2 regions of the Sporosarcina sp. Y1004 genome follow, and region 1 is predicted to be linked to the other one. Evidence: riboswitches for the same ligand, from Rfam matches in the RefSeq annotation. Region 1 holds a riboswitch; the other holds the start of a gene.
What was found. Region 1 has a riboswitch for S-adenosylmethionine ahead of metK (methionine adenosyltransferase). Riboswitches for the same ligand answer to the same signal wherever they lie in the genome.
Positions count from the first base shown of each region.

Region 2: linked by a shared signal. The riboswitch ahead of AC25Y6_RS06630 (methionine ABC transporter ATP-binding protein) and the one ahead of metK (methionine adenosyltransferase) in region 1 are both predicted to bind S-adenosylmethionine.

Region 1 covers NZ_JBYHFQ010000022.1:12,528-16,937, reverse strand. The annotation lists gene AC25Y6_RS14185 (alpha/beta hydrolase) at 1-177, opposite strand, end outside; gene AC25Y6_RS14180 (gamma carbonic anhydrase) at 292-804, shown strand; gene metK (methionine adenosyltransferase) at 911-2,107, opposite strand; SAM riboswitch class I at 2,299-2,417, opposite strand; gene pckA (phosphoenolpyruvate carboxykinase (ATP)) at 2,605-4,191, shown strand; gene AC25Y6_RS14165 (alpha/beta hydrolase family protein) at 4,315-4,410, opposite strand, start outside.
Region 2 covers NZ_JBYHFQ010000006.1:138,236-142,645, forward strand. The annotation lists gene AC25Y6_RS06605 (acyl-CoA dehydrogenase family protein) at 1-53, shown strand, start outside; gene AC25Y6_RS06610 (arsenate reductase family protein) at 865-1,224, shown strand; gene gcvH (glycine cleavage system protein GcvH) at 1,299-1,682, shown strand; gene AC25Y6_RS06620 (toprim domain-containing protein) at 1,755-2,096, shown strand; gene AC25Y6_RS06625 (thioredoxin family protein) at 2,111-2,410, shown strand; SAM riboswitch class I at 2,465-2,575, shown strand; gene AC25Y6_RS06630 (methionine ABC transporter ATP-binding protein) at 2,837-3,862, shown strand; gene AC25Y6_RS06635 (methionine ABC transporter permease) at 3,855-4,410, shown strand, end outside.

The DNA of each region.
Region 1 (4,410 bases):
GATTTTCCCTTGGCTTTCTACTCCGTGTCCAGGTAAATCACCTGCCACGACATGGAAACCACTATTACGAAGCTTCTGAATGAGCCAAGCATTTCTACTATGATGTTCGTACACATTATGAACGATCGCCACGACAGCTTTAGGCTGTCCTTCCGCTTCCCATTTCCACACGGTCATCTTCCCCTAACCTATTACATTATTTTCTTTCTATTGTTTAACTCTTAACCTACTATAAAATCCTAATCTTTGTTACGATAATTATACACTACATAAAGAAATGAGGAGAGTTGAATGATTTATCCCTACAAAGATAAAACACCCGTAATCGATCCATCCGTATTCATTGCAGATTATACAACAATTTCTGGAGATGTAACAATTGGTGCCGAATCGTCAATCTGGTTCAATACTGTGATTCGCGGTGATGTCTCAGCTACAATTATCGGACGTAAAGTGAACGTGCAAGACTTGTGCTGCCTACATCAAAGCCCGCACTCTCCACTAATCCTTGAGGACGAAGTGTCGATTGGACACCAAGTTACTCTACATAGCTGCACTATAAAAAAAGGGGCGCTGATTGGCATGGGCTCCATCATTCTAGACGGGGCTGAAATCGGCGAGGGGGCATTTATTGGAGCGGGCAGTCTAGTACCGCCCGGTAAGAAGATTCCACCGAATATGTTAGCACTCGGTTCACCGGCAAAAGTTGTTCGAGAACTGAATGAAGATGACCGTGCAGATATGGAAAGAATTGTTCGTGAATACGCGGAAAAAGGGCAATATTATAAGAGTCTACAAAAGTGATGTATTGCCGCCATTGATTGGCGGCTTTTTTTATTGAAGGATAATAACACACGATAAAAAATGCCGGAAGCTAAGGAGGAGTCCTTGCTTCCGGCATTTTCAATAATTATTTCCCTGTTAGTTCTTTCAAAGCTCCAGCTTTATCCGTTTGCTCCCATGGCAGATCAACATCCGTGCGGCCGAAGTGACCATACGCTGCCGTCTGCTTGTAGATAGGACGACGGAGATTAAGCATTTTAATGATACCTGCTGGACGAAGGTCAAAGAGTTCACGTGTCAATTCCACAAGTTTACTCTCCTCAACAGTACCTGTTCCGAATGTATCAATCGAAATCGATACAGGTTGAGCTACACCGATTGCATAAGCCAACTGGACTTCACAGCGGTCTGCAAGTTCTGCTGCAACGATGTTTTTTGCAACATAACGAGCCGCGTATGAAGCTGAGCGGTCCACTTTCGTAGGATCTTTCCCCGAAAATGCCCCACCGCCATGACGGGCATAACCGCCATACGTATCAACAATGATTTTACGCCCAGTCAGACCTGCATCTCCTTGAGGTCCGCCTATTACAAATCGTCCAGTTGGATTGATGAAGTACTTTGTTTCTTCATCAATTAAATTAGTTGGTACAACTGGATTAATAACGAATTCCTTAATATCACTTTGAATCTGCTCAAGTGTCACTTCAGGATGATGTTGTGCTGAAATAACAATCGTATCAATTCTGACGGGTATATTATTTCCATCATACTCTACAGTCACTTGCGTTTTCCCATCCGGTCTTAGGTACGAAAGTGTTTCATCTTTACGTACTTGTGCAAGTTTAAAGGATAGTTTATGGGCTAAGCTAATTGGTAATGGCATCAGTTCTGGTGTCTCATTACAAGCATATCCGAACATCAAACCTTGGTCGCCTGCTCCAATATCTTCAAGTTCGTCATCTGTCATTAATCCTTCACGCGCTTCAAGTGCTTGGTCAACACCCGCAGCAATATCGGCTGATTGTTCATCGATCGCAGTGAGAACTGCAGACGTTTCCCAATCAAATCCGTATTTCGCTCGAACGTAACCAATGCCTTTAACAGTTTCGCGCACAACTTTTGGAATATCGACATATGTAGTCGTCGTGATTTCACCTGCTACGAGTACCAGTCCTGTAGTGATTGTCGTTTCACATGCTACGCGTGCATTTGGATCTTCCTCCAAAATAGCATCAAGGATAGCATCTGAAATTTGGTCGCACATTTTGTCTGGATGTCCTTCAGTTACCGATTCTGAAGTAAACAGTCGGCGGTTAGTCATGTCTTTTCCTCCTTATATCCTACGAGATTGATACGGTACTCATATGTCCCATGTAGAGTCCTCCCGGATTCAGGAAAGACTACAAGCCACTGCGAGCTCTATACACGAGGATAAAGGGCTAAACAAATTAAAAAGCCCTTCGCTCACGTACTAATACATGAGGAAAGGCATGATTTTAAAAGCACCTTTCACTCTTATCATACAAGGACTGTGCCTTGCTACAGGTTTGGCACCTTTGCGCAGACAAATAAGTCATTGCAGGTTGCCGGGTTTCATTGGGCCTGACCCCTCCACCAGCTCGGGATAAGAGTATCCGTTCAACTATATATGCTACGAAAAAACTTGTTCCCTGTCAAATTTCTTTGCCGATTTTACAACTAATTGCTTGAGATTTTGATTAATATAGATTATTATTCTTAATGTGTTATACTATTTAAGAAATGTGATGACATGACACCCAATTATATGGGACTATGAGTAAAGGACGGTACATAATTATGATTACAGCAAAGATTAGCGACGATCTAAATAACCTTCTTTCCGGTGAAAATATAAAAATTCAACTTTCAGTACCACAACTTGTTGAAAAAGCGATATCACGTGGAGAAGCTCAACTGACTTCCGATGGAGCAGTCACGGCTCAAACAGGGAAGTATACAGGTCGTTCCCCTAAAGATAAATATATTGTCGAGGAAGCGTCCTCCAAAGACAAAATCGATTGGGGCAGCGTAAACCGTCCGATTTCATCTGATGTATTTGACTCATTATATAATAAAATGCTTACACACTTAAAAGTTAAAGACGAACTGTTCGTCTTCAAAGGATTCGCTGGTGCAGATCCAGCTTCACGTCTATCCATTCAAGTCGTGAATGAATTTGCTTGGCATAACCTATTCGTCCATCAATTGTTTATTCGCCCGACTGAAGTAGAGCTCTCGAAACACGAAGCGCAATTTACTATCATTTCAGCTCCTTCTTTTAAAGCGGATCCTGCAGTTGACGGTACGAATTCCGAGACGTTCATTATTGTGTCTATGGAAAAACGCATCGTTCTCATTGGTGGTACTGAATATGCTGGTGAAATGAAAAAAGCAATCTTCTCTGTCATGAACTACTTCCTACCTGAGAATGGCATCATGCCTATGCACTGTTCTGCGAACGTCGGCGAAGAAGGCGATGTCGCTTTGTTCTTCGGTCTTTCAGGAACAGGTAAAACAACACTTTCAGCTGACGCGAACCGCAAATTAATCGGAGACGATGAACACGGTTGGTCTGACACTGGTGTCTTTAACATCGAAGGTGGTTGCTACGCGAAATGTATCAATTTATCTCAAGAAAAAGAACCTGAAATTTTCGGTGCAATTCGTTTCGGGTCAGTTCTTGAAAACGTTGTTATCGACCCAGTAACAAACATTCCTAATTACGATGATGGATCTTTGACTGAAAATACACGTGCAGCATATCCAATTCAAGCAATCGATAACATCGTTGACCCTTCAGTTGCAGGTCATCCGAAAACAATTATTTTCTTGACTGCTGACGCTTTCGGCGTACTGCCCCCTATTTCCAAATTAACGAAAGAGCAAGCAATGTACCACTTCCTAAGTGGTTTCACTTCGAAACTTGCTGGAACTGAGCGTGGTATCACATCACCTGAAGCAACATTCTCAACATGCTTCGGATCACCTTTCCTACCGCTTCCAGCGACAGTATATGCTGAAATGCTTGGGAAAAAAATTGATGAACATGACGCACAAGTATTCCTAGTGAATACAGGTTGGACTGGTGGCGTATATGGTGTTGGTAAGCGTATGGATCTTAAATATACACGCGCAATGGTTCGTGCAGCACTTGCTGGTAAACTAAATAATGTTGAAACAGAAATGAATAGCATTTTTGGTCTTGCAATGCCTACAGAGATTGAAGGCGTTCCGACAGAAGTATTGAACCCACGCAATGCATGGTCTGATGGAAATGCTTACGATCTTAAAGCAAAAGAACTAGCATCTATGTTCCGTGAAAACTTTAAGAAATTCGGTTCGGTTTCAGAAGAGATTACGTATAAAGGCGGACCAATCGCATAAGAAGATTGCTCTTAGTCTATATCCGATAGACTAGGAATGGCGTAAAGACAATCAGATATAAACAGGGTAGCACATTTATTGTGCTACCCTGTTTTTTTATCATTATAATCAGTAATGATCTACTCACTGTCTCTTCATCCAACTCGTCAAATCTCTAACAAGCTGTGCATTCATGCCCGGTGGAATGAAATGCGTGTATTCTGGGAAGTACCATGTCTC
Region 2 (4,410 bases), on a different contig from region 1:
AAAAACGCGAAGCTTCGGTCAAGCTAATCGAAGCAGAGAAGTTTATCGTTTAACATTCCTACCGATTAACCGATAAATAACTTAATCACACTGGGCACTGCGAGTATGGTTGTCTTTGAATCGCTTAGGATTGAAAGACCTCTATACCATTACCGAGATGTCTTAATAAATAGGGATGCGACTTCGTCGCATCCCTATTTTTCATTTTGGTAATCTTATGGTGGTTGTTCATCCGTCGCTCTCCAAAGACACAAATACAAGAAGTGCCGAAGTGTTTCGGGACGAAAGAATAGCTCGCTTCTTACTTGGAGAGAAGCGGCCAAAGATACAATTTTGGCCGCTCAAACCTTCTACTATTGGATCCCTATTACTATATAAAGGAAGTGTCAATTTCTAATAGAACATCACATAATCTTTGCTGAAAGTTAGTGAAGAATTCAATGTACAAGGTGCTAGAGTGACCGAAATTGCATCTTCGGGCACTTACACTCTTATAGAAGATCATCTATTCTTTTCTTCCAAAGCAACCGCTTTTTTCACTTGAGTTTTGTAGGAACGCGACAGGCAATTAATCACAACAATATGAACGAAAAGAGTGTGGCTATAAGTGACGAAGTCACTTATAGCCACACCTACCTCTCGGTAATAGTGTAGTAAATAATTCGCCGAAAGCGGGCCGGAAATAGTCCAGTGAAAATGGCTATTATCTAGCCCTACTCGCCATTGTTTTAAGCAACTAAACGGTTAATCAACAGCCGTGATCTTTTAATGAAGTAAAATTGCAGATTTCACTTTGACATCCTGCTGTCTATATATGCCAGGTAGTTTTTTCTGTTATACTGTGAAAAATGGAGGCGTTGCGGTATGGGATTAATTTACTACGGTTACCCGAAATGCGGGACGTGTAGAAAAGCGAAAAAGTGGCTTGAAACGAATAACTTGGACTTTCAAGAAGTGAACATTGCGGAAGCTCCTCCGTCAGAAGAGGAACTTGGAAAGATGATTGCAGCTTCTGATTTGGAATTGAAAAAGTTTTTCAATGTCAGCGGCATGAAATATAGAGAGCTTAATTTGAAAGACAAACTGCCTACAATGTCCGATGAAGAAAAAATTAGTTTGCTATCATCAGACGGTATGCTCATCAAAAGACCGATTGTTTATGGAGAAGGAAAAGTAACTGTCGGTTTCAAGGAAGAAGAATTTAATAAAGTCTGGGGCAATTAAGTTACAGTCTTGTCTTTATCAGAGAAATATGACAGAATTGAAGAGAATGAAACTATTTATTTGGAGGGGTATAAATGAGCACACCAAAAGATCTGCGTTATTCTGAAGAACACGAATGGGTAAAGGAAGAAAACGGTAATTACCGCATCGGTATTACACACTTTGCACAATCTGAACTTGGAGATATCGTATTCGTTGAACTTCCATCTGTTGGCGATGAAATCAAAGCGGACGAGCCTTTCGGAAGCGTTGAGTCGGTTAAAACAGTATCTGAATTATATGCTCCAATCAGCGGTAAAGTACTTGAAGTGAACGAAGGACTAGAAGACAGCCCTGAATTCGTCAATGAATCACCGTATGAAAATGCATGGATGGTCGTCGTTGAACCTTCTAACACTTCTGAGTTGGACGAACTTATGTCTGCAGAAGCGTATGATAAAATGACAATCGGAGAATAATTACAACACGGCGCCGGTACATTTCCGGCGTCTTTTGCATCTTACTAGTCGATTTGCGAAGGAGGAACTCTCTTGTCGGATGAAAAAATCATCATAGTAGAGGGCGGTTCGGATAGAAAAAGATTAGCGCGTATACTTGCGGAGTCAGTCAAAATCATTTGTACGAACGGTACAGTAAGCCCATATCGGCTTGAAGAGTTGCTTGCGCCCTATGAAGAACAGGACCTGTATGTTTTTGTCGATGCTGATGAAGATGGTGAAAAAACGCGTGTATTATTTAAAAGAGAATTTCCAGCAGCAATCCATCTATATACAGAAAAAGAGTACCGGGAAGTGGAGACGACCCCGTATAAAGTGTTAGCTGAAATACTACAAAATGCGGATTTCAAAATCCGACCCGAATTTTTACTTTAAAGGATGTAAGATAAATGGAAAATTGGACACGCGAACAGTGGGAGGCAACTTTGAAGGACTCACCCGATTCTGCGTTTTATTTATATACACCGATGTGTGGTACATGTGCAGTCGCTTCTAAAATGATGAACGTCATTTCTGTCATGAAACCGGAAATGCCAATCGGGAAAGCGGATTTGAACTATGTGCAATCTATGGCAATTGACTATGAAATTGAAAGCGTTCCTTGCTTGTTGATACAGAAGGATGGCGTTTTACAACATAAAGTCTATGCTTTTCAGTCAGTCCCGTATCTGTTGGAATTGATTGATTGACAATCAAGACAGGAATTTGATATAATACGACTTAACCAACAATTGAATAGGTCGCTCTTATTAAGAGAGGTGGAGGGATAGTGCCCTACGAAGCCCGGCAACCGTCACGAAAGTGAAATGGTGCCAAATCACACAAAGTGCATAGCATACTTTGAGAGATGAGAGATTGGACAAACGTTTATTTTATGATAACGTAAAGCCTTTCTGCCCGTCTGCAGGAAGGTTTTTTTTGTACAGAAAAGCGGAAGGCGCCTGCAGCTAGACACCAGAAAAGCAGAAGGCGCCGCTAAAGGAACGCAACCTAAGTTCGCGACGTCCTGTCATAACGGTTGCATGACCTGTATCCTGCCGGCCCCCGACAGGCATAAGACAACGAAAGAATTCTTAATTTTAATTTACATAGACAAAATCTCAGAGGTGAAATCAATGATTCAATTAACGGATATTAATAAACGGTTCGGTGAAGGACCCGGCAGTATTACAGCGGTTGAAAATGTATCACTCGAAATAGCTGATGGTGAAATTTTCGGTGTGATCGGTTATAGTGGCGCTGGAAAAAGTACTTTGATTCGACTGTTGAACGGTCTAGAAATGCCTACTTCAGGAAGTGTGAATATCGGCGGTTTGGAAATGTCGGCTATCAAAGGCAAAGCTTTGAGGGAAGCGCGGCAGAAAGTGAGTATGATTTTTCAACATTTCAACTTGCTGTGGTCGCGGACGGTGAAAGACAATATTGCATTCCCTCTTGAAATCGCGGGTGTGCGAAAAGCCGAGCGCGAAAAGAAAGTGGCGGAACTGATTGAACTGGTTGGTTTGACTGGTCGAGAAAATGCGTATCCATCAGAATTGTCGGGCGGTCAGAAACAGCGTGTAGGGATAGCTCGTGCACTTGCAAACGACCCTGAAGTCCTACTTTGCGACGAGGCGACTTCTGCTCTTGATCCGGAAACGACGGATTCGATACTGGATCTTCTGACTGGTATTAATGAAAGGCTTGGACTGACGATTGTTCTCATCACACATGAAATGCACGTAATCCGGAAAATCTGCCATAGGGTTGCAGTCATGGAAGCTGGGAAAGTTGTCGAGATGGGGGACGTACTCGATGTGTTCCAATCGCCAAAAGAGGCCATTACGAAGCGATTTGTTTCTCAAGTGACGGAGCCCGCGGAAGCGAAGCAGGCAATGGCGCATATTAAGGATGAATTTCCAACAGGTACACTTATCAAGCTTGTGTTCGTTGGTGAGCAGACGGAACAACCTGTGCTCGCAAGTCTCATTCGGAAATACGATGTGGGTGTCAATATCGTCCAAGGAAACATTTCCCATACACATGGTGGAGCATATGGCTCACTTATCCTCCAGCTCCTTGGAGATTCAACAATTATTGAGGAAGCAATTCAATACCTCAATGAAAATGATGTTCAGACAGAGGTGATCGGTAATGATTGAAAACCTTTTTCCGAATGTTGATTGGACTAAGATGTGGGAAGCGACAGCAGAAACGCTCTATATGACAGCAATTTCAACACTGTTCACATTGATTATTGGACTCGGACTCGGAATCATACTCTTCCTAACAAGTCCCGGACAACTGTGGTCGAATAAGTTGGTCAATGTTATTTCAGGGGCATTCGTCAATATTTTTAGATCAATTCCGTTTATCATATTAATCATATTGCTTATTCCGTTTACGAAATTTCTTCTTGGCACAATTCGCGGACCGGATGCAGCATTGCCGGCACTTATTATTGGAGCGGCTCCATTCTATGCAAGAATGGTGTTGATTGCATTGCAGGAGATTGATAAAGGTGTAATTGAAGCTTCGAAGTCAATGGGAGCGAAAACGAGGACGATTATTTTTAAAGTTCTCTTACCGGAATCGATGCCAGCACTTGTCTCCGGTATCACCGTAACAGCAATCGCACTTGTCGGGTACACCGCTATGGCGGGGATCATCGGCGCAGGTGGACTTGGGAATCTCGCGTTTTTGGATGGAT